Regions from separate parts of the Microbacterium sp. A84 genome, predicted to be linked through region 1. Evidence: predicted binding sites of a transcription regulator. Region 1 holds the regulator's gene; the other holds the start of a gene.

Evidence for each region. Region 1 encodes HrcA, which represses chaperone genes, less so after heat shock. Its sites were predicted from a motif close to TTNGCACTCGNNNNNNNCGAGTGCNAA; they were not measured.
Region 2: groES (co-chaperone GroES) is a predicted target of HrcA. The motif match lies at 5,391-5,417, and genes of this name have one in related genera.

What each region holds. Positions count from the first base shown of each region.
Region 1 covers NZ_JBPXMS010000001.1:124,160-139,088, reverse strand. Annotated here, with positions in the region: gene ACSU04_RS00700 (PhoH family protein) at 1-794, opposite strand, end outside; gene ACSU04_RS00695 (HIT domain-containing protein) at 844-1,191, opposite strand; gene ACSU04_RS00690 (16S rRNA (uracil(1498)-N(3))-methyltransferase) at 1,276-2,004, opposite strand; gene dnaJ (molecular chaperone DnaJ) at 2,044-3,162, opposite strand; gene hrcA (heat-inducible transcriptional repressor HrcA) at 3,203-4,237, opposite strand; gene ACSU04_RS00675 (carboxylesterase/lipase family protein) at 4,355-5,770, shown strand; gene hemW (radical SAM family heme chaperone HemW) at 5,893-7,110, opposite strand; gene ACSU04_RS00665 (DUF1990 family protein) at 7,110-7,763, opposite strand; gene lepA (translation elongation factor 4) at 7,828-9,678, opposite strand; gene ACSU04_RS00655 (ABC transporter permease) at 9,917-10,900, shown strand; gene ACSU04_RS00650 (ABC transporter permease) at 10,903-11,805, shown strand; gene ACSU04_RS00645 (ABC transporter ATP-binding protein) at 11,802-13,730, shown strand; gene ACSU04_RS00640 (ABC transporter family substrate-binding protein) at 13,862-14,929, shown strand, end outside.
Region 2 covers NZ_JBPXMS010000001.1:1,312,907-1,327,835, forward strand. Annotated here, with positions in the region: gene ACSU04_RS06435 (branched-chain amino acid ABC transporter permease) at 1-612, shown strand, start outside; gene ACSU04_RS06440 (ABC transporter ATP-binding protein) at 602-1,600, shown strand; gene ACSU04_RS06445 (ABC transporter ATP-binding protein) at 1,597-2,364, shown strand; gene ACSU04_RS06450 (ABC transporter substrate-binding protein) at 2,454-3,722, opposite strand; gene rarD (EamA family transporter RarD) at 3,904-4,821, opposite strand; gene groES (co-chaperone GroES) at 5,008-5,304, opposite strand; gene ACSU04_RS06465 (THUMP-like domain-containing protein) at 5,488-6,675, shown strand; gene ACSU04_RS06470 (hypothetical protein) at 6,686-7,747, opposite strand; gene ACSU04_RS06475 (hypothetical protein) at 7,761-8,429, opposite strand; gene ACSU04_RS06480 (hypothetical protein) at 8,433-8,891, opposite strand; gene tsaD (tRNA (adenosine(37)-N6)-threonylcarbamoyltransferase complex transferase subunit TsaD) at 8,888-9,973, opposite strand; gene rimI (ribosomal protein S18-alanine N-acetyltransferase) at 9,970-10,440, opposite strand; gene tsaB (tRNA (adenosine(37)-N6)-threonylcarbamoyltransferase complex dimerization subunit type 1 TsaB) at 10,437-11,081, opposite strand; gene tsaE (tRNA (adenosine(37)-N6)-threonylcarbamoyltransferase complex ATPase subunit type 1 TsaE) at 11,145-11,630, opposite strand; gene alr (alanine racemase) at 11,627-12,733, opposite strand; gene ACSU04_RS06510 (holo-ACP synthase) at 12,730-13,107, opposite strand; gene ACSU04_RS06515 (endonuclease domain-containing protein) at 13,327-14,160, shown strand; gene glmS (glutamine--fructose-6-phosphate transaminase (isomerizing)) at 14,302-14,929, opposite strand, start outside.

The sequences.
Region 1 (14,929 bases):
GTCACCAGGCGCAAACCTGACGCGCCCTGCGGCAGATCGACCTGGGTGATGTCACCGGTGACGACCATCCTCGTGCCGAATCCTAGGCGGGTGAGGAACATCTTCATCTGCTCTGGTGTGGTGTTCTGCGCCTCGTCCAACACGACGAACGAGTCGTTGAGTGTGCGGCCGCGCATGTACGCGAGCGGGGCAACCTCGATCGTTCCGCTCGCCATCAGCCGCGGCACAATCTCCGGATCCATCATTTCGTTCAGCGCATCGTAGAGCGGGCGCAGGTACGGATCGATCTTTTCGTTGAGGGTTCCGGGAAGAAACCCCAGCCGCTCCCCTGCTTCAACGGCCGGGCGGGTCAGGATGATGCGAGCGACCTCCTTGCGTTGAAGCGCCTGCACCGCCTTCGCCATCGCGAGGTAGGTCTTTCCGGTTCCGGCAGGGCCGATGCCGAAGACGATCGTGTTCTCGTCGATCGCGTCGACGTATTCCTTCTGGCCGAGCGTCTTCGGGCGGATTGCCTTGCCACGCGTGGTCAGGATGGCTTCGCCGAGCACCTCGCTCGGACGCGGGCCGTCTTCCTGGCGCAGCATCCGCGCGGAGGTCTCGACGTCGCTGGGCGCGAGGTCATGGCCGTCACGCGTCATTACGAGCAGTTCCTCCACCAGGGTCTTCGCCGCGGCTACGCTCGCTGCGTCACCGCTGAGAGTGATCTCGTTGCCGCGCACGAGAATCTGAACATCCGGATGCTCTTTTTCGAGCATCCTCAGCAGTCGATCCTGTGGACCGAGCACCCGCACCATGGCGACACCGTCGACATAGATGCGTTCGGTGACGCTGTTCTGTTCGGGCTCAGGCACCGACGCTCTTTTCTGTCAGGCCGCCAGCGAGAATATGGGCGTGAACGTGGAAGACCGTCTGCCCCGAATTCGCGCCGGTGTTGAACAGCAGACGGAAGTCGCCATCGGAATGCTCCGCGGCGATCGTATTCGCGAACGCGATGAGTTCGGCCAGCAGCGTTGGGTCGCCAGCGGCAAGCTCAACAACGTCGCGGTACTGCTCAGTCTTGGGAATCACGAGCAGGTGCACGGGCGCCTGCGGCGCGATGTCGCGAATGGCGAAGAGTCGATCGGTCGACGCGATGATCTCACCAGGGATGTCGCCGGTGAGAATGCGGGTGAAGATCGAGGGTTCCGTCATGTCTCCAGTCTAGGCGAGCCGTGCATCTCCTGGTCTGAGACACCATCCCCCGCACACCACGTCACCACGAGCGAAAGACGACCATCACCACCGGCCGAGAGCGGCCGACAGCACGGCGATCGCCGCCGGGCCTGCCGTAGAGGTACGCAGCACCGTGTCGCCGAGTCGTACACGCTCGGCTCCGGCCTCGTCGAACCGAGAAAGCTCTTCCGGTGAGATGCCACCCTCAGGTCCGACGACGAGGAGTATGTCTCGCTCATCCGCGCGGATCGACGACAGCTTCGTGGTCGCCGTCGGCTCGAGCACCAGCATCCGCTGTCCGGCGGAGCGCGCGATCAACTGCGCGCTGGTCAGCGGCGAGGATACCTCGGGCACCCATGAGCGATGCGCCTGCTTCGCAGCCTCGCGCACGATTGACGCCCAGCGATCGCGACCCTTGACGGCCTTGGGGCCTTCCCAGCGGGAGATGCTCCGCGATGCCTGCCACGGCACGATCTCGTCCACGCCGAGCTCGCACGATGCCTGCACCGCGAGTTCATCGCGGTCGCCCTTCGCCAACGCCTGCGCGAGCAGGAGCCGGATGGCAGGAGGATCCTGCTCGGTGCGTTCAGTGACCTTCACGTCGACACGGGACGCCGAGACATCGGTCACCGTGCCCTCGAGCCACACGCCCGAGCCGTCACCGATCGTGACGGACTCTCCCACGCGCAATCGGCGTACGACCGCTGCGTGCTTCGCCTCGGCACCGGTCAGCGAGACGACGTCGCCGACTGCGGTAGCCGAGGAACTCTCGACGAGGAAGTGCAGAGCCACGGGGCCTCCGATTCGATGACGCTGAGCAGTAACTTACTTTCAGTGACGGAACCTGTCGCGCAGCTTCGAGAATAGCCCCTGCTGGAACTGCGCGAGCTGGGGCCCGGGAGCCTTCTGCTTCTTGGCGAAGTCCTCGATCAGCGCGCGCTGCGCAGAATCGAGCTTCGTCGGCGTCACCACTTGCACGCCGACTCGCAGATCACCACGCTGGTTGCCGCGCAATGGAGTGATCCCCCGGCCCTTGATCGTGAGCACATCGCCGGACTGCACACCCGAGCGGATTTCCAGATCCACCTGGCCGTCCAGTCCGTCGATCGATGTCTCGGTACCGAGAATTGCATCGGACATCGAGACTTCGAGGGTTGCAAGCAGATCATCGCCGTCACGGCTAAACGCGACATGAGGGGAAACTGTCACTTCGACGTACAGGTCGCCCTTGGGCCCGCCGGCCTTGCCGACCTCTCCGGAGCCCGGCAGCTGCAGACGCAGTCCGGTCTCAACGCCCGCAGGAATATCCAACGAGACTGTGCGGCGTGAGCGCACGCGTCCCTGGCCGGCGCACGTGCCGCACGGGTGCGGAATGACCGTGCCGTAGCCTTCGCAGCTGCCGCACGGCTGCGAAGTCACGACGTTGCCGAGCAGGCTACGCACCTGACGTTGCACGTGCCCTGAGCCACCGCAGATGTCGCAGGTCACGGGTGACGTACCCGGTTGCGTGCACGAACCATTGCAGGTTTCGCACAGCACGGCCGTATCGACCTCGATGTCGCGGTGTGCGCCGAAAACAACATCACCGAGATCGAGGGTGACGCGCACCAGCGCATCCTGACCGCGCTCCCTGCGCGACCTCGGGCGACCGCCTCGGCCACCGCCCTGCGCGCCGAAGAACGTTTCGAAGATGTCGCCGAAGCCCCCGAAACCACCAAAGTCTCCGCCTCCGTTGTTGGCACCGTCACCACCGCCCATGTCATAGCGTCGGCGTGAGTCGTCGCCACTGAGCACGTCGTAGGCGTGTGTAACGAGCTTGAACTTCTCAGCGGCGTCATCACCCGGGTTCACATCCGGGTGCAGCTGCCGAGCAAGCTTCCGATACGCCTTCTTGATCTCGTCCGTCGTCGCGTCACGTGACACTCCGAGAACCTCATAATGGTCCGCCACAATCACCTTTCTGCGTGTGCGTGCACGCGTGCAATCCGCTTCAGCGGCTCGCTTCGTCTTCATCGAGCATCCGCGACAGGTAACGGGCGACAGCCCGCGCCGCAGCAAGATTGCTCGGATAGTCCATACGTGTGGGACCCATGACGCCGACGCGCGCAGTGCCCCCCGGAGTGAGATAGTTGCTCGCGACGATCGACGCTTCGGGCAGCCCGAACGGTTCGTTCTCTGCCCCGATACTCGCTGCCAGACCGTGCTCGTCGGTCACCATCTCGCTCATGAGCCGCAGCAGCGTCACCTGCTCCTCGATCGCCTCGAGCAGCGGATGGATGCTGCCACGAAAGTCTTGCTCGCGCCTCGCCAGAGTCGCCGCGCCCGCCATCACCAGCCGTTCCTGTCGGAACTCTGCCAGCTCTTCGCCGATGATGCCCGCCAGCACACGAAGCACGATATCAGTGCGGCTCGCATCGGGTGTGCTGGCCATCGACTGCACTCGATCGGCGGCCTCGCGCACTGATTGGCTGGTCAACAGCGCAGACAGGCGGGCGCGAAGCACAGCGACATCAGAATCATCGAGATCGATCGGCAGCCCCGCGATACGTTGCGACACACCGCCGGCATCCGTCACCAGCACCACCAGTAACCTGTTCGGTGCGAGCGATACCAGCTCGATGTGGGTGAGGTGCGCGCGAGCGAAAGACGGATACTGCGCGAGCGCGACCTGCCCGGTGACTTGCGTCAGCACGCGCACGGTGCGCGCCATCAGATCGTCAAGATCGGCAGGATCCGCAAGAAACGACTCGATCGCCGTGCGCTGGGCGCCAGAAAGCGGCCGCAACTGCGAGAGATGGTCCACGAAGACCCGGTAGCCCTTATCCGTCGGCACGCGCCCTGACGATGTGTGCGGTGCGACGATGAGCTCTTCGTCTTCGAGCTGCGCCATGTCGTTGCGAATCGTCGCGGCGGAGACTCCGAAGGAATGCCGATCAACGATTGATCTGCTGCCGACGGGCTCGTGGGTCTCGACGTAGTCCTGCACGATCGCTCGGAGGACTTCAAGTCCACGTTCAGTGACCAACTTTCGCCCTCCCGTCTGGCACTCACATACTCAGAGTGCCAATTCTACCTTCTCCCGATCGCAACGGCGGAGTTCACCGCTCCCCGGTGCCGCCACCGCACCGTTTAGGATGACGCCATGACGGATTCCCTGACGCGCACGCTCAGCAATGGCGCTGTTCGCGGCACATACGAAGACGGGATTCGTCGCTTCCTAGGCATCCCCTATGCGGCCGCACCATTCGGCGAAAATCGCTTCCGCACTCCACAACCGCCAGCACACTGGGACGGCATTCGGGATGCGACGAGTTTCGGGCCGACGGCCCCGCAGCGCCCTTATCCCGGAGCGATCGGCGAGCTGCTCGGAACGGTGAAGATCGACGGCGACGACATCCTCACGGCGAACGTCTGGGCGCCGGAAGACGCCAAGGATGCTCCGGTCGTGCTGTGGATCCACGGCGGAGCCTTCGAACGCGGCACCTCGGCGCTGGGTGCCTACGACGGAACGACATTCGCTCGGAACGGCATCATCTTCGTCTCGATCAACTATCGCCTCGGCTCCGAGGGATTCTCTGTACTGGACGGTGTCCCCCGCAATCTCGGCCTTCGCGACGCTGCCGCGGCGCTCGAATGGGTGCACCGCGAGATTGCGGTTTTCGGTGGCGATCCAGCACAGATCACCGTGATGGGCGAGTCCGCCGGTGGCAGTCTCGTTGCCGCACTGCTCGCCGTCGACGACTCGCGTGCACGCATCCGCCGAGCGATCATCCAGTCCGGGCCGCTTGAGGCGCAGACTGCGGCCAAAGCAGGTCGAGTGAGCGTTCAAATGGCCAAGCGGATGTCTGTCAGCGCCGATCGTGTAGCCTTCGCCGCGCTCACTCCAGAGCAGTTGCTCGACGCCCGTCGTGAGCAGGCCGCCGGAGCATCGCCGCTGGGCGGGGCTCCTGGATTCCAACTCGTCCTCGACCCCGAGAGCTTGCCGCGCTCACCTCACGAGGTTCTGCCAGAAGTCAACACACCGATCCTCATCGGAACGAACACGGATGAGTATCGATTGTGGTTCACCCCGGAGGCACTGACTGGCGTCACGCGCGCAAAGCTCCTCCTGGCGCGACTGGCTATGCGCATCTCGGCGCGCGCCGAACGCGCGTATCGAAAGGACTGGCCAAACGCCTCCGCCGGCGAGATCTTCGGCCAGCTCGCCACAGACATGATGCTGCGCGCCCCTGCGACGCGCATCGCAACCGCACGCACGGCCTCCACCTACGTATACGAGTTCGCGTGGCAGAGCCCGGTCCGTGACCTTCGTGCCGCGCATGCGCTGGAGCTCGCATTCGTCTTCGACCATCTCGACGACGAGGATTCGAACCGGATGGCCGGACGCGACGCGCCTCGGGGACTGGCCACGAACATGCATGAGGCGTGGGTGAAGTTCATCACGACGGGTGATCCTGGGTGGCCAGCGTTCGACGCCGAGCGCGCCACGCGTGTGTTCGACACGGTCACCGCGACGCTTCCCCAGCGCCGCACCACAGGGCTGGATCTGTTGCCCTGATATACAGGGGCCACTTAGAAGGTGCGGATCGCACGCGGAAGAGCGAACTCGACTCTCGTAAGTCTCCGAGAGAGTCGCTAGCGTGGATGATCGCTGCCGGCCAGATGCGTGATCAGTCCGAGCTAGTCGGTCAGCTCGCGCACCACGGCATCGGCAAGAAGCCGACCCTTCAAGGTGAGACGAATCCGTCCCTTGAGCGCTGCCGCTGGATCCACCATGCCGTCAGCGATCAGCCCTGCTACTTTCGTGCGATTCTGCGCAGGAATGGCCGTGACCGCGATTCCCTCTGCCAGTCGGCTTTCCAACAGCACCCGCTCGAGCAGGTGCGCCTGAGCATCGGGCCGCTCCGTTCCCGCTGCAGGAGATTCGGATGCTGCCAGGCGCTGCGCGTATGCCGCCGGATGCTTCACATTCCACCAGCGAAGCCCCGCGACATGGCTGTGCGCGCCGGGGCCGAAGCCCCACCAGTCGCTCCCCCGCCAGTACGCCAGGTTGTGACGGGAGCGCTGCTCGCTGCTGCGCGCCCAGTTGCTCAGCTCGTACCACTCGAAACCCGCCGCGGCGAGACGAGAATCGGCGAGCTCATACATGTCGGCCTGCAGGTCGTCATCGGGCGTCGGCACTTCGCCGCGCCGAATCTGGCGGGCGAGCTTCGTCCCGTCCTCGATGATCAGCGCGTAGGCGGAAATGTGATCGGGCTCCAACTCGAGCGCAGCATCCAGAGAAGCTTCCCAATCTCCAAGAGCCTCCCCCGGCGCGCCGTAGATCAAATCGACGCTGACCGCGAGACCCGCGTCCTTCGCCGCTTCAACTGCAGTGCGCACATTTTCCGGCTGATGCGTGCGGTCGAGTGCTGCGAGCACGTGCGGCACGGCGGACTGCATGCCCACCGAGAGTCGCGTGACACCGGCATCCACCAGGGTGCGCACGACGTCAGGTGTGACCGTGTCGGGGTTCGCTTCAACCGTGATCTCGGCGCCGTCGCTCAGGCCGAACGCGTCCACAGCAGCATCCAGCATCCGTGCCAGATCCCCCGCCGGAAGCAACGTCGGCGTGCCTCCGCCGAAGAACACGGTGTCCATCGGTCGCAGCGCGCCAGCATCCGCCAGCACACGTCGCGCCAACGCGATTTCGATCCCAAGCGTATCGGCGTACTCGTCTTGCCGTGCCCCGCGCAGTTCACCGGAGGTGTACGTGTTGAAGTCGCAATAGCCGCAGCGCACCCGGCAGAACGGCACGTGCAGATAGGCCGAGAACGGCACGCTGCGATCGACTGGCAGATCCGCGGGGAGCCGGCCATCTGACGGCGCCGGATCACCCAGCGGAAGCGGACCCGCCATCAGAGTGGCGTCGCGTACAGCGGCGAAATGGCGCGCAGGTAACGAGCGAAGAGTTCCTTGCGGCGACGCTTCACAAGCCCGGGTACGAATCGGTAGAGCAGCGAGTTGGGCGCATCGAACGCGCGCACAGTGAACCAGACCTCATCGTTGTCTTCACGCCACTCGATCTCGAACAGTTCCTCACCGCTGACGACAGAACCGCCCACCGTGCCCAGGACGAAGCCGATCCGACGAGAGTCCTCCGTGACAGAGATCACGCGAAGCTCTGCGTCCGCGCGCATTCCTGAAACGCGTCCGCGCAGCTGCAGCGTCATACCGGCGCCCACGAACGGAGTACCCTCCGCGTCGAAACGCTGCTCGACCTCGCGTTTACTCGGCGCGACGGGGTTTCCCTCTGCGTCGAAGCTGACGCCCGCATAAGCCGGTCCTGCGGCCGGGCGCACATCCTCGAGGTTCAGCCCTGCTGCCCGCTGGGCCGTCCACGACAAAAGCGCGTCTCCCGCGGTGCGGAAGCGCTCTTCACCGCTACCCAGCCGCCACGCATCTTCCGCCGGGAGGCTGCGCTCCGGTGGATACTGCATCAAGTCGGGGGCATGAGTAGCCCCGACGGCTGCATAGTCAACCGTGTCGTCTCGGAAAGTCCCGCGCCGCATGAGTTCCAGACTACTTCGAGTTACCTGAGCGATCACCCCCCACGCGCCGCGGGAGGTTACATCGCTACTTCTTCTCTTTACCTTCGACGTCGCCGGAGAGCGCTGCGATGAACGCCTCCTGGGGGACCTCGACACGTCCAACCATCTTCATGCGCTTCTTGCCCTCCTTCTGCTTCTCCAGCAGTTTGCGCTTACGGCTGATGTCACCGCCGTAGCACTTGGCGAGCACGTCCTTGCGCAGAGCCCGGATCGTCTCGCGGGCGATAATGCGTGCACCGATGGCTGCCTGGATCGGGACTTCGAAGTTCTGGCGAGGGATGAGCTTGCGCAGTCGCTCCGTCATGAGCGTGCCGTAGGCGTATGCCTTGTCACGATGCACGATCGCGCTGAACGCATCGACTGCCTCACCCTGCAGCAGCACGTCCACCTTCACGAGGTCGGCTTCCTGCTGGCCGGAGGGCTCATAGTCGAGACTCGCGTAGCCCTGGGTCTTTGACTTCAGGTGATCGAAGAAGTCGAACACGATCTCACCGAGCGGCATGTTGTAGCGCAACTCGACACGATCTTCGGAGAAGTACTCCATACCCAGCAGCGTGCCGCGACGAGACTGGCACAGTTCCATGACGGTGCCGACGTAGTCCTTCGGCAGCAGGATCGCGGCCTTTACCATCGGCTCCGTCACCAGAGCGACCCGCCCGTCTGGGTACTCACTCGGGTTCGTGACAATGACCTTTTCGCCGGTGTCCGTGGTGACCTCGTAGATCACACTGGGTGCAGTCGTGATCAGGTCGAGATCGAACTCCCGCGTCAGTCGCTCCGTGATGATCTCCAGGTGCAGCAGCCCCAGGAATCCGCAGCGGAAACCGAAGCCGAGCGCCACCGACGTCTCCGGCTCATACGCCAGCGACGCATCAGACAGCTTCAACTTGTCCAGTGCTTCACGAAGATCGCCGTAATCGCTGCCGTCGATCGGGTAGAGACCCGAATACACCATCGGCTTCGGGTCGGTATAACCGGCCAGAGCCTCGGATGCTGGTTTCCGCGAAGTGGTCACGGTGTCGCCCACCTTGGACAGGCGCACATCCTTCACCCCGGTGATGAGGTAGCCCACTTCGCCGACGCCGAGCCCCAGGGAAGGCACTGGTTCCGGACTCGATACGCCGATCTCGAGGAGTTCATGGTTCGCATGCGTCGACATCATCTGAATGCGCTCTCGCGGCTCCAGACTGCCGTCGATCATGCGCACATAGGTGACGACGCCACGATAGGAGTCGTAGACGGAGTCGAAGATCATCGCGCGCGCCGGGGCATCCGGGTCACCCTGCGGCGCCGGAATCTCCTGCACGATCCGGTCGAGCAATTCCTCGACGCCGACACCGGTCTTGCCCGAGACGCGCAGCACATCCTCCGGCCGTCCGCCGATCAGGTTGGCCAGTTCCTTCGCGAACTTCTCCGGATCTGCCGCGGGAAGGTCGATCTTGTTCAACACCGGGATGATCTTGAGATCGTTCTCCAGCGCGAGGTAAAGGTTCGCAAGAGTCTGCGCCTCGATGCCCTGCGCCGCGTCAACAAGGAGGATGGCGCCCTCGCAGGCTGCCAGCGACCGAGAGACCTCATAGGTGAAGTCGACGTGCCCCGGGGTATCGATCATGTTCAGGGCGAACGTCTGCTCACTGTCTGCCCACGGCATCCGCACGGCTTGGCTCTTGATCGTGATGCCGCGCTCACGCTCGATGTCCATCCGATCGAGATACTGTGCGCGCATATCCCGATCCGAGACGACGCCCGTAATCTGGAGCATGCGGTCGGCAAGGGTCGACTTGCCGTGATCGATGTGGGCAATGATGCAGAAATTGCGGATCTGCGAAGCCGGGGTCGCGGCAGGCGCGAGCGGGGTGAGAGCGCGTGGTGACATGTCCTGTCGATTGTACGGTGAGCACCTCCTAATCATCGATTCGCGCGCACCGGTGATAGTCTCGCGAGGTTGCCCTGTACGAACTCGGCGAGACCGAGTGCCAGACAAAACCCGACTCCGTATCAGTCGTTCTGAGGGAGATCGGTCGCACAATCGGGTTGAAGATGTTTGAATACATCCCGACTCAGCGTTGCGTCGGCCGATCCCGAGCGCGCCTGTAATAGAGAAAGACAAAACCTTGATCAAGTATCTTCTGCGCCGTACCCTCGGCTGGCTGTTGATGATCGTGATCGCGACCAACATCACGTTCTTCCTGGCTTGGGGCTTCCTCAATCCACGGAATAACTACGTCGGTCGGCGTCCACCGCTCTCTGAAGAGCAGATCACCAATCTGCTCGAGCCTCGCAATCTCAGCGATTCCGTCCCGATCTGGGAGCGGTGGTGGAACTGGTTCAGCGGCATTCTCTTCCGATGGGACTGGGGCGTGAGCCCGACCGGCGGCTCCGTCAACGAACAGGTCGCCTACCGGATGTGGGTCAGCGCGGAACTCGTGCTTGGCGCGACGATCATCATGACCGTCCTCGGCATCGCCCTCGGCGTGTACACGGCTTCACGGCAGTACAAGCTCGCCGACCGGATCGGTCAGGCGACCTCGATCATCACGATGAACATCAACATCATCGTCGCGGCTTTGGGCTTGGTGCTTCTCGCTATCGGGCTGAACAACCTCGTCGGTATCCGCATTTTCTTTGTGACCGGCGCCGCCAGCAAGGGGGTGGAGGGGTTCTTCCCACTTCTCATAGACAAACTGCAGCACATAACTCTGCCCACGATCGCTCTGGTGATCGTCGGGTACGCCGGCACGCACTTCCTGCAGCGCTCGCTCCTGCTGGACAACATCAACGCCGATTACGTGCGCACGGCACGAGCCAAGGGCCTCACGAAGCCGCAGGCGATTCGCAAGCACGCCCTGCGCACCTCGCTCATCCCCGTCGCGACGCAGGTGGCGTTCAGCATCCCCGCGGTATTCACCGGCGCGATCCTGACCGAAACGATCTTCGCGTGGAACGGTATGGGCAAGTACTTCATTGAGACCATCACGAAGAGCGACATCAACGGCGTGGTCGCAGTCGCTGCCTTCGCCGGCCTGCTGACCGCGCTCGGAGCGATCCTCTCCGACATTGTGGTCGTCGTTCTTGACCCGCGAGTGAGGGTGAACTGATCATGACAATCTCCGCAACTGAGACCTCCGTACTCGACACCAGCAAACCGATGTCGAAGTGGACGCTGTACTCGCGACGGTTCATGCGCAACAAGCCAGCGGTCGCCGGCATCGTCATTTTTGTGTTGCTCGTGCTGTTCGCGATCATCGCGCCACTCATCGCGAAGTACGACCACATCGAGCTCGACTTCCTGAACCTCAGCCGTCCCCCCTCGGCAGAACACTGGTTCGGAACCACCGCATCAGGTAACGATGCCTTCGCCCAGGTCGCCATCGGCCTGCAGCGCTCGCTCATGATCGCGGTGAGTGTTTCTGTGGGCACCACGGTGCTGTCTGCGATCATCGGCACGGCTGCGGCCTACTTTGGCGGCTGGACCGAGAAAATCACCCTCACCATCATCCATTTCATGATGGTGATCCCCAGTTTCCTCATCCTGTCGCTGCTGTCCAACAAGTCCGGCGGTGACTGGCGAGTCATTGCGTTGATCTTGATCTTCGTGGTCGGCTGGTACTTCCCCGCTCGTGTCGTCTGGACGACCGCACTGTCGTTGCGCGAACGCGAGTACGTGCACGCGGCTCGCTACATGGGCGTCTCCGGCATGAGGATCGTCATGCGCCACCTGCTGCCGAACATCGGCTCGTTGCTCGTGATCAACTTCACTCTCGGCATCGTCGGCGCGGTGATGGCCGAGACCGGCCTCTCCTTCATCGGCTTCGGTGTGAAGATCCCCGATGTCTCACTCGGCTCCCTGATCGGCTCAGGCGCGAACACGATCACCAGCGCCCCATGGCTGTTCTACTTCCCGGCAGCGGCACTCACGCTGCTCACCGTCTCGATGGCACTCGTCGCCGACGGTCTGCGCGACGCCCTCGATCCCACCTCGGCTGCAGGAGGACAAGCATGAGCGCCATCATCTCGGTACGCGACCTCAAGGTCAGCTTCGCATCAGAGGCCGGCCGGGTCGACGCTGTGCGTGGTGTCTCCTTCGACCTCGAAGCAGGCAAGACTCTCGGCATCGTGGGCGAGTCCGGTTCCGGCAAGTCCGTCACCTCGCTCGCCATCATGGGCCTTCTCGATGAGAACGCCCGTGTCTCCGGCTCGATCATCTATGACGGCCAGGAACTGCTCGGGAAGTCCGACAAGCAGATGTCGGTCATTCGCGGCAATGGTCTGGCGATGATCTTCCAGGATCCACTCACCTCGCTTACTCCGGTGTTCACCGTCGGCGATCAGCTGATCGAAGCACTCACGGTGCACCGCGGGCTGTCGAAGAAGGATGCTTGGGATCGCTCGGTCGAGCTTCTGCGACTTGTCGGCATCACCGAGCCGGAGAAGCGCATGAAGGGCTTCCCCCACGAGTTCTCCGGCGGTATGCGCCAGCGCGTGGTCATCGCGATCGCCATGGCGAACAATCCGAAACTCATCATCGCCGACGAGCCGACCACGGCACTTGACGTGACGATCCAGGCGCAGATCCTCGACCTGATCGAGAAGGCGCAAGATGAGACCGGCGCCGCCACGATCATGATCACCCACGACATGGGCGTGGTTGCGCGCATGGCGGATGACGTCATGGTGATGTATGCGGGCCGCCCCATCGAACACGCTCCGGTGGGCGAATTGTTCCACCACACCCGGATGCCGTACTCGATCGGGCTCCTGGCCGCGATTCCTCGCGTCGACAAGGCAGAGAAGGAGCCGCTGGTTCCGATCAAGGGAAACCCTCCCCTGCTGATCAACCTGCCGGATGCATGCCCGTTCGCGGACCGCTGCCCGATCGTCATAGACGCTTGCCGCACCCGCGAGCCTGATCTGGTGCCGGTGCACACGGGAACCGGCAATCCGCATCAGGCCGCCTGCATTCGTGCGAATGAAATCGACGATGGCGGTCTCCTCGGAGGCCTCCCGGTGTTCCCTATCCCGGAACTCCCGGAGAGCGACCTCACCCGCATGCCGCGCGAGGAGCGTGCCATCACGCTCGACGTGCGCAACATGAACAAGACGTTCCCGCTCTTGAAGGGCGCGTTCTTCAAGCGCAAGGTCGGTGAGGTGCACGCCGTCAGGGCCGTCAGCTTCGACGTGCGCGAAGGCGAGACGATGGCCATCGTCGGCGAGTCGGGTTCCGGCAAGACGACGACGCTGCTGCAGATCATGGATCTCGTCAAGCAGCATGATGGCGACATCATCATCAATGGCACGAGTGTCAATGACATCACCAGCCGTTCCATCGAGCGTCAGGTACGTCGCGACATTCAGATCGTGTTCCAGGATCCGATGGGGGCACTCGACCCGCGAATGACTGTTGCTGACGTCATCGCGGAGCCACTGCGTGCCATCGGCACGCCCAAGGCAGAGGTACACCCCCGCGTCAAGGAACTCATGGATCTGGTTGGGCTGAACCCCGCCCATATCGATCGTTTCCCTGGCGCCTTCTCAGGTGGGCAGCGTCAGCGCATCGGCATCGCCCGCGCGCTGTCGACGAATCCGAAGATCATCGTCCTCGATGAGCCGGTCTCGGCGCTCGATGTTTCGATTCAGGCCGGTGTCATCAACCTGCTCGATGAGCTGAAGGTGAAGCTCGGGTTGTCGTATTTGTTCGTCGCGCACGATCTCTCAGTGATCCGTCACATCGCTGACCGTGTTGCCGTGATGTACCTCGGCGACTTCGTCGAGCACGGTGAGGTCAACGACATTTTCGAGAACCCTCAGCACCCGTACACGAAGGCGCTGCTCTCGGCGATCCCGGTGCCAGATCCTGACATTGAGCGCACCCGCGACCGCCTCGTGTTCAACCCGGAAACGATGCAGGCCGAGCCCGTCTCACGCTAAGCGTGTTACCGGTAGGTAACGCTCGGTCACCGTCCGATAACAGTTAGCCATGATTCACTGTGATCACTGCAATTTGGCCGGTGTGCGAACTATTCTCGCCTTATGACACGCCGAAAGGCGAAAGGAGCACCATGAAGCAGCACAAGCTGATGGGGGCGCTCGCATTCAGCGGAGCCCTCGCACTTGCCCTCTCGGGCTGTGCAGCCGACACCGGCGACAACGGTGACGGCGGCGACAACGGAACAGCGCCCGTTGAGACCAAGTCCGCGGACTACAACCCGCAGGAGCGCGAGAATCTCGCTCAGGGCGGCGAAGTTCGCTTCCAGCTCACCGAGATCCCCGAGCAGATGAACGCATTCAACGGCGATGCCTCTGCAAACACCACGCGCGTCGCATCCTGGTACATGCCCCAGATGATGCTGATGGAGGCCGACGGCACGCCGTACAAGAACGACGCGTACCTCGATGCCTGGGAGCTCGACACTGTCGACGGCAATACCCAGATCACCTTCACCTTCACGGATGAGGCGCACTGGAACGACGGCACCGACATGGACTGGACTGCCATCGACGCCACGTGGAAGGCCAACCGTTCCACGGACGAGGGCTTCACTCCCAACGCGACCGACGGTTACAAGCAGATCGCCTCGGTTGAGCAGGGCGACACCACGAAGACCGCGATCGTCACCTTCGACGGTGAATTCGCATGGCCGGAGATGCCCTTCCTCACCGGCATCATCCACCCCGCGCTGGCTGACCCGACCACCTTCAACGAGGCAATGATCGGCGACCCGCACCCCGAGTGGGGCGCCGGCCCGTACAAGATCGACGAGTTCGACGCGAACTCCCAGTACATCTCGTACGTTCCGAACGAGCTGTGGTGGGGCAACGAGCCGCTTCTCGACAAGGTCTCCTTCCAGGCAATGGATGCCGCGGCCTCGATCAACGCCTTCAAGGCCGATGAGATCGACTCTGTCGAGGTCACCAGCAATGACCGCCTCGAGCAGGTCAAGGACATGGAAGGCATCGAGCTGTACCGCGCAACGCAGACCGCGAGCACGCTGATCCAGGTCGACGCTGACAAGCCGCAGTTCGAGGATGTCAGGGTCCGCGAGGCGTTCTTCAAGGCGATCAACGTCGACCAGCAGAAGGAAATCGCTTGGAACGGTCTGGACTACGAAGAGGAGCCGGCAGGCTCG
Region 2 (14,929 bases), 1.2 Mb from region 1:
GATGGGCTCGGCGGTTACCACGCCGGATTCCGCGATGCGAACCCCTTCCCGGAGGGCACCTACGGCTTTGGTCCGTGGACGTACAACGCCAGCCAGCTCTGGGTGCGCGTGTTCGGACTTCTCGTCCTCGCCGTCTGCATCTACCTGGTGTGGGCATTGATGCGCAGCCCGTGGGGTCGCGTGCTCAAGGGCATCCGTGAAGACGAGGATGCCGTGCGCTCGCTCGGTAAAAACGTCTTCTCGTACAAGATGCAGGCGCTGGTGATCGGTGGAATCATGGGCGGGCTCGGCGGAGCGGTCTTCGCGCTCCCCTCCGCTGTGGTGCCGGCGAGTTATACGACGTCGCTGACGTTCTTCCTGTGGACGATCCTGCTACTCGGTGGGGCGGCGACTGTGTTCGGCCCGGCGTTGGGCGCCGTGATCTTCTGGGTTCTCATGGCGTTCCTGGAAGGCGTACTGCCGAGCCTGGCAGCGGAGGGAATCCTACCCATGACGGCAATCCAGGCGGCCACCCTCCGCTTCGTGATCGTCGGAGTCGCGCTCATGCTGCTGGTCATCTTCCGGCCGCAAGGGCTCCTCGGAAACAAGAGGGAGCTGACCTTTGTCAAATAACACTGCAGACAACACGTCCGCCGAAAGCACGGCGCCGAACACCGGGCGCATCAAGACAACAGGTCTTCACAAAGGTGAAATCGAGGTCGGTTGCGAGAAGGTCGACCCGATCCTCATCGCCGACAACGTGACGCGTCGCTTCGGCGGTCTCACCGCCGTGGATGTCGAGCACCTGGAGATTCCGCGCCACGCGATCACCGCACTGATCGGGCCGAACGGTGCCGGCAAGACGACACTGTTCAACCTGCTGTGTGGGTTCGACAAGCCGAACTCGGGCAAGTGGAGCTTTGACGGTCACCAGCTGTCGGGCATCCCGTCGTTCAAGGTGGCGCGAATGGGGCAGGTGCGCACGTTCCAGCTCACCAAGGCGCTTTCGCTGCTGACGGTGCTCGAGAACATGAAGCTCGGGGCACCGAACCAGAAGGGTGAGGGATTCCTTCCCAGCTTGATCCCCGCGATCTGGCGCAAGCAGGACACGGAGCTCGAGGCGAAGGCGATGGACCTTCTCACGCGGTTCAAGCTCGATGCCAAGGCGCAGGACTATGCGGCCAGCCTCTCCGGTGGCCAGCGCAAGCTCCTGGAGATGGCACGCGCGCTCATGCGAGACCCGAACCTGGTGATGCTCGACGAGCCGATGGCCGGCGTCAACCCGGCCCTGACTCAGTCGCTGTTGGATCACATCCTCGACCTCAAGGAACTCGGCATGACCGTGCTCTTCGTCGAGCACGATATGAACATGGTGCGTCACATCGCCGACTGGGTCGTGGTGATGGCCGAGGGCCGTGTCGTCGCGGAGGGACCTCCTGACCAGGTGATGCAGAACCAGGCCGTGATCGACGCCTACCTCGGCAGCCACCAGGACGTCGACCTCGGCGTCGTCACCGGGCGTTATTCCGGCGAGCTCGACGAGTCAGCTGCGGAGATGCTTGAGGAGATCCGCGAAGAGCACGAAGCCGCGATCCAGAGCTCAGAGGAGGACAAGGCATGAGCACTCCCGTAACCGTCGAGCCGCAGGGCACGGCACGCACGTCGGAGATCGTGGTCGAGGTCAAGGGCCTGACGGCCGGCTATCTGCCAGGCGTGGACATCCTCAACGACACCAACCTCATCGCGTCGAAGGGCGAGTTGATCGGCATCATCGGACCGAACGGCGCCGGCAAGTCGACGCTGCTGAAAGCGATCTTCGGGCAGGTGAAGGTGCGTGGTGGCGATATCCATGTCAATGGCGAGAGCATCCTCGGACTCAAGGCAAACGAGCTCGTGCAGCGTGGTGTCGGATTCGTCCCCCAGACGAATAACGTCTTCCCCTCGCTGACCATCGAGGAAAACCTGCAGATGGGCATCATCCAGCGCCCGAAGGCGTACCGTGAGCGGCTGGAGTTCGTCACCGGAATCTTCGCCGAGCTGGGCTCACGCCTGAAGCAGAGGGCAGGATCCCTGTCAGGCGGTGAGCGACAGATGGTCGCGATGTCGCGCGCGTTGATGATGGATCCGTCTGTGCTGCTGCTCGACGAGCCGTCTGCCGGTCTTTCGCCGGTCAGACAGGATGATGCGTTCATCCGTGTTTCGGACATCAACAAGGCAGGCGTCACGACGATCATGGTCGAGCAGAATGCACGACGCTGTCTGCAGATCTGCGACCGCGGGTACGTGCTCGATCAGGGCCACGACGCCTACACCGGCACTGGCCGCGAGCTACTGAACGACCCCAAGGTCATCGGCTTGTACCTGGGCACGTTGGGCGAGGACTAGGCGCGGGCGCGCCGCCCCCGCCACGCGCGGAACGCCACACAGGAAAGGGACCGGATGCCGAAGCATCCGGTCCCTTCCGTCACTGCGTATTAGTTGATGCGCGTGTGCAGGTTGTCTGCGCCGTACTGGAAGACGCCGATGGTTGCTTCCGTCGGGTCACCGTTGTCGTCGAAGGTGATCGCGCCGGAGTACCCGTCGTAGTCAGCCGTTCCACCATCGAGGATGATCGTGGCGCACGCCTCGAACGAGTCGCACTTCTCGCCGTCGCCTGAGCCGCCGGAAACCTCCTGCAGGAAGCCTGCAATTTCGGTGGCATCCGTCGAGTTCGCAGCGAGCGAAGCCAAGGCGAGCAGGACGACCGCGTCGTAAGACTCGGCCGCGTAGTTGAAGTCGACGAGCTCTAGGCCCGACTGCTCCTGCCACTGATCGATCAGACGCTGCTGGAAGTCGTCAGCGAGTACGGGGCCAGGCTGAGTTCCCTTGCTGCCCTCGATCGAAACAGGCATGTCGGCACCCCACTGCTGGGTGTTGCCGTCAACGAAGTAGAACTTGCTGCCGTCGAAACCACTCGAGATGAATGCCGGAACGATCGTCGAGGTCTCCTCGAAGCCGATCACGGCAACAGCGTCAGGGCTCTGCGCGAGGATCGTCGAGATCTGCGCGTCGAACGAGGTGTCGTTGGCGTTGTACGCCTCGGATGCCACGACCGTGCCGCCGCCAGCCTCGAAGTTCTCGGTCAGAGACGCCTCAAGACCCGAACCGTAGGCGTCGTTGAGGTAGATGATGCCGAGGTTCGCGTAGCCGTCGAGGCCGATCTCGGTGGCGAGCACCTCACCCTGGAGCAGGTCGCTCGGAGCGGTGCGCCAGTAGAGGCCTTCGTCGGGCCACTCGGTGAAGTCCGGCGACGTGTTCGCCGGCGAGAAGGTGATGACGCCAGCGCTGACTGCCTGGTCGAGGAACAGCTTCGTCACACCGGACGATGCCGCACCGATCAGCGCGGAGACACCCGAGTCCAGCAGACGCGGGACCGTGGTCTCGAACGCCTTGTTGTCGGGGTCACCCGAGTCGCCGTACTCGACCTCGACAGTGACACCGAGGTCTGCCGCATTGATTTCTGCGGTGGCGAGTCCGACACCGGCCTCCTCGGGCGGGCCGAGGTAGGCGAGCTGGCCAGTCTGCGGAAGGACGGTACCGATACTGAGCGTGAGAGCCTCACGGTCAGTGGGCGCCGCCGGCTCTTCCGACGGGTCTGCAGGGGTACCCCCGCCGCTGCATCCGGCCAGGACAATCGCGCTCGCGCTCACCAGGGCGATTCCGCCCAGGATCTTCCGCGCGCGCGTGTGTGTGAAGACGCTCATGCTGCTCCCTTGCTAGTTCATGATTCCCGAACGACTCGGGCGCCGTCCGTGACCTAAACGTATACGCGAACTCGTCATCCGTGTGTTGCGATGCGTTAACGGTGTGATACCGAATGTTTCGCGATCCTGACATCTCCCGGCGAGCGATCACGCGATCTCGCACCGGATGATCAGCGAGCGATCACGCGATCGGCGTAAGGCGGATGCGCCGGCCCCGACCGGCAGCAATCAGCAGATCGACGACGAAAACGAGCACCGCGATCCAGACGATGATGAACCCGATCCAGCGTTCGGCGGGCATCGGCTCGTGCAGAATCAGCACGCCGGTCAGGAACTGCATGATCGGCGTCATGAACTGGATCATCCCGATGACGGTGAGGTTGATGCGCCGTGCACCGGCGGCGAACAGCAGCAAAGGCACCGCAGTGGCGATACCCGCGAACAGCATGAGCGACGTGTGCCACGCACCCTCGGTACCGAAGGTGATGCCGGTGGTCTGCGCGACGATAATGAGCTGGACCACGGCGACGGGGAGGAGCCAGAAGGATTCGAGGGTGAGGCCGCTCACGGCATCCACCGCTGGCCCGATCTTCTTCTTGATCAGACCATAGATCCCGAAGGATGCTGTCAGCGAGAGCGCGATCCAGGGGAACGAAGCGTAGGCGACGATGATCACGACGACGGCGATCACGGCGATACCGATCGCGACCCACTGGAGCCTGCGAATGCGCTCGTGCAGCACGAACACGCCGAGCAGCACAGTGGCGATCGGATTGATGAAGTAACCCAGGGATGTCTCAACGACATTCCCGCTGAGTGTCCCAATGAGGAACACCTGCCAGTTGACGTAGATGAGCGCCCCTGCGAGAGCCGTCCAGCCGAGCAGTCGAGGCTGTCGGATGATCGCGATGATCCGGCGCCAACCGCGAGTGATGGTCAGCAGAAGGAGGCAGAAGACAAAAGAGAACAGCACTCGTGCGGCGACGATCTCCCACGGGCCCGACGGCACCAGCAGCAGGAAGTACAGCGGCAGCACGCCCCACAGCAGATATGCGCCACCTGCATAGGCAACGCCGGCAGGCTGCTGGGTTCTCTCCACCGCCTCACCCTATTAGCTCACCACCCCTTCGGTTGCGAGTGGGCGCTCGTGGCTCGTTTTTTGGCAGAAATTGAGCCACAAATGGCCACTCGCAACCGTGGGCGGGCGGGCGTGAGCGGGCGGGGGGGAAAACAAGAAGGGCCCGGATGCGTTGGCATCCGGGCCCTTCTTGGTTTTGTTGAACGCTTAGCGAACGACGACGGCGAGGACGTCGCGAGCCGAGAGCACGAGGTACTCATCGGCGCCGAACTTCACCTCGGTGCCGCCATACTTGCTGTACAGAACGCGGTCGCCGACGGCGACGTCGATCGGAACCCGGTTGCCGTTGTCGTCGATGCGGCCGGGGCCTACGGCCACAACCTCGCCCTCCTGGGGCTTCTCCTTGGCAGTGTCAGGGATGACCAGGCCACTCGCGGTGGTCTGCTCGGCCTCGACCTGCTGGATGACGATGCGGTCTTCGAGCGGCTTGATGGAAACCGACACGGTCTACCTCTTCTTTCTTGACGCTGACACGAAAGACTTGTTCGCACTCTCAACCCGAGAGTGCTAACTCGAGTGTATGCCGTCGGCTGGCACTCATGCAATGCGAGTGCCAGTTTTGGACATCTTGAGGCGGATCTTCGTCCCACGGACGACCCCTCGCCGACCGCCTCGTAGGCTGAACACGTGGAAATGTCTGAGCTCACTGCCCTGCTCACCTCCGAGGGGCTCCGGCTGCTCGACGAGGTCGGCACGATCGAATCGACGGCGGATGTCGCGCAAAGCGTCTCCCGCCTGCGCGCCGCAGGCCACTCCCCCGATCTCGTATCCGCTGTCGTCGGCCAGGCGCATCTGCGCGCGAAGGGCGCAGCCAAGTTCGGCGGCTTCGCCGAGCGGATGCTGTTCACGAGAGCCGGATTCGAACAGGCCACGCGTCTGGGAGTCGCCGCACGGCACGCCGGACGCATGCGCCGCGCAGGAATCTCACGCGTTGCTGACCTCGGGTGCGGCATCGGCGGCGACGCGCTTGCGTTCGCCGGCGCTGGCCTGAGCGTGCTCGCGGTGGATGCCGACGAGGTGACCGCAGCGATCGCCGCCTACAACCTCGCGCCGTTCGGCGATGACGCGACCGTGCAGCACGGCACCGCCGAGACCACCGACCTTGCCGGCATCGACGCGGTCTGGCTCGATCCTGCGCGCCGGACGGCAGGTCATAGCGAGACGCGGCGGGTCGCGGCATCCGATTATTCCCCCTCCCTCGACTGGGCCTTCGATCTCGCATCGCGCGTGCCGACCGGCATCAAGCTCGGCCCGGGGCATGATCGAGACGCGCTTCCTGCGGACGCCGAGGCGCAGTGGGTCAGCGCCGACGGCAGCGTCGTCGAACTCGTGCTCTGGTCAGGCATCCTGGCTCGCGAGGGCGTGCGGCGTGCAGCGCTCGTGATCCGCGGCGACGAGTCACACGAGCTCACCGGCGGGGCGGATGCCGAGGACGCCGACGTCCGCGAACTCGGCGCATTCCTGCACGAGCCCGATGGCGCCGTCATCCGCGCGCGCCTGATCGGCGACGTGGCGCGCAGCCTCAAGTCAGGGATGCTGGACGAGAAGATCGCCTACATCACCGGGGATGCGGCTCTGACGAGTCCGTTCGTGCAGTCGTTCCGGGTGCGCGAGGTGATGGCGGTGAATCCCAAGTCGATCAATGCTGTGCTGCGTGTGAACGACATCGGCACGCTGGAGATCAAGAAGCGCGGGATGGACATCGATCCCGCCGCGTTCCGGAAGAAGCTGAATCTCAAGGGTTCACAGTCGGCGACACTGATCCTCACGCGCACCGGCGACAAGAGGGTGGCGATCCTCGCCGACCGGGTGTGAGACGGGGCGCTCAGCCGTTCCTGTCGCCGGTCTTGTCGTCGATCTCGATCTGCTCGCCGTCTCCGACCTCGACTCGAGTGACTTCAGGAACCTTCACGATCGTGAGTTGCTGACCACGCGTCGCGCTCTGGTGGACGATGTACTGAGTCGGGACTCCACCCACCGTTGCCGCGAGGATGAGGTCGGTCGGTGGCGTCTCCGTGGTCGATGCGCAGTCCGACACGATGCCATCGTCAGATTCTGCGATCAGACACATCTCGCCGCCCCAGCTCGTCCAAACGGGCGTATCGCCGTCGTAGCCGAGAATACTGAGCAATGAGGGATCGAAGCCCGCCGCTTCGATGCGGCCGATGGCTTCGCGTTCTTCCTCACTGAACTGCGCTTCCCAGTTGTTGTCCTGTTGGTTCCAGATTTGAATAGTGGGAACGATCTCCCCGGTCACGGAGAGCAACAGGTATGCCGACAGCGTCTGCCCCGCCAACTCATCGCCTTCTGGCACAGTGATGGTGGCGTTGGCGGTTTCCGAGTTGCTGTCCTCCATCGCCGCGCATCCGCTTTGCGTCTGGGTCGACGTGGTGGCGATGACGCAGTGCTGCTCGCCCTCGCCTCGTTCTGCGCGCCAGATGACCACGCCGTGGTTCTCTGACACTGCGGCAACGGTTCCCTCGTCGTAGTCGCCGCTCGCTTCCAACTCGCCACGTTGCTCGGCGTGGGCTGCGGCGAGGGCGAACTCGGCGGTGTTCCAGCCCCAGAGCACCCATCCGACACCCAGCCCGATGAGCACGGCACCCACGGCGGCGAAGGCGAGCCATCGGCGCCTGCGGGGCGGGGCGGATGCTTCTTCTGGTGGAGCCTCGGATGCCTCGACCTCGGAGGCTGTCGAAGGCTCGCCGATCGAGACCGGCGCCGCGACCTCCAAAGGTTCCGCAACGGAAGGTGCCACGACGACCGGCCGCAGCTTCGATTCCAGCTCGTGCAGTCGCGCCGCGTCCTCGGCGGTCAGACCGCCCTCGCGTCCGTACGCGCGTTCATGAAGCGACCGCAGCTGCGCGGTCTCTGATTCGTTCAGCATCCGTTCGATCATGTCATTCGTCGGTGCTGCGATGCACGTCCAGGTGCACAGCCGGTTCGCGTTCGGCGGTGAGCAGCAGCGTGGCGTACGCCTCGTCGGTATAGCCATCGCCGTCGGTCTGGTGCACCACGGCGAGGCCGTCGGATGCCACCCGATCCTCATCGCTGCAGGCGCTGGTGGCATCGAGGCCGTCATCGACGATCAAGCACAGCGTTTCGCCAGCATCGGTTGTCGCGAGCCAGACGATGACACCGTCGTGTGCGAGCATCGCCCGCAGCGAGTTCGCGTCGTAGTTGCCGTCGGCGACGAGTTCCTCGCCGCGCAGCCGTTGCTCCTGGGTCAGTCCGATCGACGAGGTGTCCGCGCGTCCGAACAGCATCCAGCCGAAGCCGATCCCCAGAGCGAAGACGACAATAGCCGCGAGCGCGGCGAGCCACGTTCGGATGCGCGGAGACGGCGCCACCGGGAAGTCGCCGGAAACGTCACGCACCACTTCGAGCCCTGAGAGCGTCGACGAGTCATCGACAGGCCGCGCATCTGCTTCGCCGGCGGACACCTCCGCGTCGCGTCGCCGCTCCAGCTCTCGCAGCCTCGTGATCTGCTCCGTCGACAGGTCGTCGTCCTGTCGGTACGCCTGGGCCTGCAGCATCCGCAACTCTGCGGACTCATCGGCGGTCAGCATCCGCTATCCGAGCTTCTCGAACTGCATTGCGGCCCAGAGGAGCCACCCCAGACTGAAGATCGTGGCGGCAAGCCCGAGCACGAGCGCCCAACGCGCGATCGCACGGCTCTCGACCGGGCGACGCAACGACATGATCGCGGCTACCACGGCGACGATCGCGAGCGGGATGCCCCAGCCGACGAACCACGACGCGACCAGCGCGACGATCGCAGCGACAAGCGCCCACGGTGCGAGGCGAGTGTTGTCATCGCCGACGGCATCGTCATTCGGAGCCCACTGCACAGCAGGCATCCCCGCGGTGTCGGCCGGCCCGCTGGCGACGACCGGTTCGATGCCGACCGGACCGGTAGGAAGCTTCGTGTACCCCTCGCGCGGCGCTCCCGGCATTCGCGCAGTACCCGCCGGCCGCTCAACTTCGGCGCTCGGCTCCTCGAAAGTCGGACGATCGGTCGACTCGCTCATACGGCATCCTCGCGGACGGCATCCGCTCTTTCGGCGACCTGAATTTCGGTGACCGGCAACGTGGAATCCGCACCGAACGCGAGTGTGGAAGGGCGACGCCCGGAGGCGATGAGATCAGCGGCGAGCGCGGCGATCATCGCACCGTTATCGGTGCACAGCGACAGCGGCGGGATCCGCACGGTGACACCTGCTGCTTCGGCGCGCTCGACGGCCACATCGCGCAGTCGCTTGTTGGCGATCACACCGCCGCCAAGCAGCAGCCGAGGCACTCCGAGGTCGCTGCAGGCGGCGAGCGCCTTGGTGACGAGCACGTCGACGACAGCCTCGCGGAAGCTCGCTGCCACGTCGGCAACCGGCACCGGCCTGCCCTCTGCCTCGCAGCGCTCGACCCAGCGCGCGACGGCCGTCTTCAGCCCCGAGAACGAAAAGTCGTAACGGTGCTTCACCATGTCCGGCGCTTTGGAGAGTCCCCGCGGGAAGCGGATCGCTTTCGGGTCGCCGCCGACCGCGGCACGATCGATCTCGGGTCCTCCCGGATACGGCAGAGACAGCAACCGGGCGACCTTGTCAAAGGCTTCGCCGGCCGCGTCATCCATCGTCTCGCCGAGCAGCTCAACGTCGGTGGTGAGGTCGCGCACGTGCAGCAGTGAGGTGTGTCCGCCCGACACAAGCAGCGCGATCGTCGGATATTCGAGCGGGTCAGAATCCGGTGTGACGATGTCGGCGGCGATGTGTCCGACGAGGTGGTTCACCGCGTACAGCGGCTTACCGAGCGAGACAGCGAGGCCCTTGGCCGCACCGACCCCGACCATGAGGGCACCGGCGAGGCCTGGGCCGCTCGTGACGGCGATCGCGTCAAGGTCTTCGAGCCGCACCTGCGCTTCTGCGAGCGCGGCCTCGATCGACGGCTGCAGTGCTTCGAGGTGCGCGCGCGCGGCGACCTCGGGCACGACGCCGCCGTAGCGGGCGTGCTCGTCCATGCTGGAGGCGATCGTGTTCGACAGCAGCGTGCGCCCGCGGACAATTCCGATGCCGGTCTCGTCGCAGCTCGTCTCGATACCGAGGACCAGTGGTTCGCTCATGCTGTCGCCTTCTTCGTCCACGCCCGCAGGTCGAGCTTCATCACGATCGCATCCACGTTGTCAGGCTGGTAGTAATGCAACCGGCGGGCGATCTCATCGAACCCCTCCGAAAGGTAGAGCGACTCAGCACCGGGGTTGTCGGCGCGGACCTCCAGGAACACTTCGCGGGCTCCGCGAGCGGATGCTTCGGCGAGCAGCGCGCGCAAAAGCAAACGGCCACGGCCCTCTCCCCTGCGCGCCTCGAGCAGCGCGATGGTCTGGATGTCAGCATCCGCATTTCCGCGAATCGAACGGAGGCCGGCGTAACCGATGATGTCGCCGGCATCCTCATCTACGAGGTAGCGGCCGTGCTCAGTGACAAGTTCGGCTGCCATCGACTCCGTGCTCCACGCGTCGGTGGGGAAAGAGTCGTTCTCGATCGCCATGATCGCGTCGAGATCGGCGGGAGTCGCGATACGGACGCTCACGAGCCCACGCGTTTCGGGGCGCCCGGAACGGTGACGTCGGGCTGGCGAAGATAAAGCGGTTCGGCACCGGCCAGTTCGCGTCCGGCTTTCACTGCGCGGATGCCGACCCGGCCAAGCGCTGCGGCGTCGAGCGTGGCGACCTCAATGGCATGGATGCCGCTGAGTCGCTCCTCCGAGTCGGCCCGGGGCACGAGCACAGTGGGTGCGGTGAGGTTCGGGATGCCGTCGTCGTCGAGGCCGTCGAACACACTGATCGCGACCTCGCGGCGGCGGGCATCCGTGACGATCGCGAAGGGGGTGTCCGGGGATTCCGCCTCGATCACTGCAAGGGCGGCTGCGAAATGGCTGGGCACAGCGATGACCGGGATGCCGCGTCCGAGCGCGAATGCCCGTGCCGCGGCGATGCCGATGCGAAGGCCGGTGAAGGGGCCAGGGCCCATGCCTTCGACAACATGGGTAATGTCCTCGGTGGCAGCCGCTGCATCGTCTGCGGCAGCGTCTGTCAGCACCTGCTCCAGGAGCGTGCCGATGACTTCCGCGTGTCCGAGTGGGTCCGAGCTGGAAGCGCTCGCCCGCAGATGGCCATCCGGGTCGACAAGCGCGACGGCGGTGCCCAGGGAGGTATCGACGGCAAGGATCACCTCTCCAGGGTAGTCGGCCGTCTCGTCACGTGTCGCAGATCGCCGCTACTGCCCGCCGCACTCTCAGCGCCCGAGGCGCTCGATCGTCACGACTCGTGGCGCATCGGCATCCAGGTCCTCGTCCGCGACGCCGTCGTCGGCGACGCCCACGGGCCGCTCCAATTCAATGTCCCACCAGGAATCCGCAATCGACGACGCCATCTCACGACCCCACTCGACCACGACGACCGAACGCGCGAGGTCAACGTCGAGGTCGTCAAGCTCCGCGGCCGATCCGAGCCGGTACGCGTCGACGTGCACGAGCGGGGCGCGTCCGACGAGCGACGGGTGCGTGCGGGCGATGACGAAGGTCGGACTCTGCACGGGTCCGCGCACGCCGAGCCCTTCGGCGAGCCCGCGTGTGAAGGTCGTCTTGCCCGCGCCGAGGGGCCCGGTGAGAACCAGCAGGTCTCCGGCATCCAGCTGCTCGCCGATGACGAATCCGAGGCGCTCCATGTCGTCCGAGGTCGCAATCTCGCGGCGGCCGAGAAAGGCCGGATCGACGCTCACGCGCTCCTCCGCGGCACCCGGTTTCCGATGCGCGTGACAATGTCGTAGTTGATGGTGCCTGCAGCGTTGGCCCACTCGGTGGCAGACGGTGCGCCCAGCGTCGGGTCGCCGAACAGCACGGCCTCATCGCCCACCGCGACGTGGGCGTCGCCGACGTCGACGACGAACTGGTCCATTGCGATGCGACCGGCCACCGTGAAGCGGCGCCCGTTGATGACGACGGGGCCCCGTCCGGACGCCTGACGCGGGATGCCGTCGGCATAACCGAGCGGAATCAGAGCGAGAGTCGTGTCGTGGTTCGCGCGATGGTCGTATCCGTATGAGACGCCGGCACCGGCGGGCACGCGTCGCACGGCGGCAACCGCACCGCGCAGAGTCATGGCAGGTCGCAGCCCGAGTTCAGCCGAAGACCGGTCATCGAACGGAGAGAGTCCGTAAAGCCCGATGCCGATGCGCACGGCGTCGAGGCGCGTCTCGGGTAGGTCGATCGCGGCGGCAGTGGCGGCGATGTGCCGGATCTCAGGGCGGACGCCCGCAGACACGGCGGCCGCTGAGCCCTCTTCGAACCGTGCAAGTGCTGCACGGTCATCTGCGGGCGAGGCGTTGGACAGGTGGCTGAAGAGTCCGACGATACGGACGCGTCCGATGCGCTCCAGGCGGGCAGCCTCGGCGAAGATACGGCTCCAGTCGCCCGGTGCGATTCCGTTGCGCGACAGACCTGTGTCGAGCTTGAGGTGCACGCCGACGGGCTGGTTGACGCCAGCGGCTGCGCCTGCTGCTTCGAGCTGATCGAAGGAGGAGATGCCCACCTCGATGCGGTTGGCCGCGGCGAGCTCGAATCGCTGGCCTGGCTCGTGCAGCCACGCCATGATCGGAGCGTTGATGCCTTGGCGTCGCAGATCGATTGCTTCGGCGATCTCGGCGACGCCGAGCCTGGTCGCTCCCCCCGACAGTGCGGCTACCGCGGCGGGCGCAGCGCCGTGACCGTAGGCGTTGGCCTTCACGACCGCGATGACCTCGACGCCGGTGAGACGGCGCAGGTGCCGGGTGTTGTCGGAGATGGCATCCAGCTCGATGGTTGCCTCGCGGAACGGAACGGTCATGCTTCTCCCTCGGCGCCGCGCGGTGCTCCTTCGGCGACGACGAAGGCCGTGGCGAGGCCAGCGTCGTGCGACATGGTCAGGTGCAGGTGCGTGATGCCGCGCTGCTCCACGACCGCGGCGGTGGTGCCCGACAGCCTGAAATGTGGCTTGCCGGACTCTTCCGAGGCGATCTCGATCTCGGTCCAGTGCACGCCGTCGGATCCTCCGAGCGCCTTGATCAGGGCTTCTTTCGCGGCGTAACGTGCGGCAAGCGACGCCAGCTTGAGGGTGCGCTCTGACGGCGCGAAAAGTCGCTCCATAAGCCGCGGAGTTCGGGACACAGTGCGCTCGAACCGCGGGATGTCGACGAGGTCGATGCCGGTCCCGATGATCACGCTTCCAGCCTACTCGCGCCCCTCTCCCGTTCTCCCCGGGTACAGATGTCGGTTCGAAACACGGGCGTCGGCCAGAATCCGCAGATTCGGCTGACATCTGTACTTTCGACCGACAGGTGTACCCGGCCACTTGTTCTCCACAGTTCGCCTCCTGCCCGACTCATCCACATTCACCGCAATCGGCCCCGCACAACTCGCGCTCTCCGGCACACTCGGGGGATGTTTCCTCCCGCAGATCTTCTCGCCCGCCTCGACGGTGTCGCTCGCGGCACACTCCTGCAGGCTTACGGATGCACGCGCAATCAGCTCGCAGCGGACACCAACGCCGGAAAAATCCGCCGCGTCAGGCCCGGAGTCTTCGCGCTCCCGACGGCCGATACGAAGCTTGTGGCTGCGGCGGCACACGGTGGTGCGCTCAGTTGTGCGGCGGCGTTGCGCGCGCACGGTGTCTGGATGCTGCCAGATCCGGACGCGGGAATCCACGTGTGGCTGGGCGGAGCTGGGCGAAAGCATCCGCACGAGGGATGCTCGTGTGTGACGCACTACTCCCCCGGCCGGGCGGAGCTTGGCCTCGCACCGGTCGCAACGGCGCTCATCCATGTTTATCGTTGCCTCGACCAGGAGACATTCTTCGCCGCTTACGAATCGGCATGGAACAGCCGGCTCATCTCCGCTGTCGACCGTGCGCGCATCCGCCAAGAGCTTCCCGATTCGGCTGCTTGGCTGTTGGATTTGGCTCGTGCTGACGCGCAGAGCGGCTTGGAATCGATCCTGCGCCTTCGCCTGCATCTGCTCGGCATCCAGCTCGACTGCCAAGTGGAGATCGTCGGGGTCGGGCGGGTCGATTTCGTAGTCGGCGGACGGCTGATCCTAGAAGCAGACGGCAAGGAGAACCACGCAGGAGCCGACAAACGCCACAAAGACCTGATTCGGGATGCCGCGGCATCCGCTCTGGGATACGAAACCCTGCACTTTGACTACGCAATGATCGTGCACGACTGGCCTCGTGTCGTCGCCGCGATCCTGCCTGCGCTCGCCCGCTCCCGGGCCTAAGCCCGCCGGCACCGACTCCCCCGGTACAGATGTCGGCCCAAAACACAGATGTCAGCCAGAATCCGCAGATTCGGCTGACATCTGTACTTTCGACCGACAGGTGTACCCGGAGGCCACTGGGCCGGCCGAGCGGTCCAGTCCCTACTCGACCGTGACGGACTTCGCGAGGTTGCGCGGCTGGTCGACGTCGAGGCCCTTGGCCGTAGCCAGCGCCATGGCGAAGATCTGCAGCGGGACGACCGTGAGAAGCGGCTCGAACATCGCACCAGCGAGCGGGATGCGGATGACCTCATCGGCGAACGGCAGCACCGAAGCATCGCCCTCTTCGGCAATCACGATCACACGAGCCCCGCGGGCGCGGATCTCCTGGATGTTCGAGACCACCTTCGAATGGATCAGCGCCGAGTGACGCGGCGACGGCAGGATCACGAACACCGGCTGACCCGGCTCGATCAGCGCGATCGGACCGTGCTTGAGCTCACCGGCAGCAAAGCCCTCGGCGTGGATGTACGAGATCTCCTTGAGCTTGAGCGCACCCTCGAGCGCGATCGGGTAGCCGACGTGGCGGCCGAGGAACAGCACCGAGCGAGTGTCGGCCATCCAGCTCGCCAGCTGCGAGACGTGCTCTTGCTCCTCTGCCAGCACGCGTGCGATCTTCTCGGGCAGCGTGGTGAGCTCTTCGACATCGGTCGAGTCGGCGGGCAGCGTCGAGCGCACGCGCCCCATGTGCAGGCCGAGCAGCAGCAGTGCGGTGATCTGCGCAGAGAAC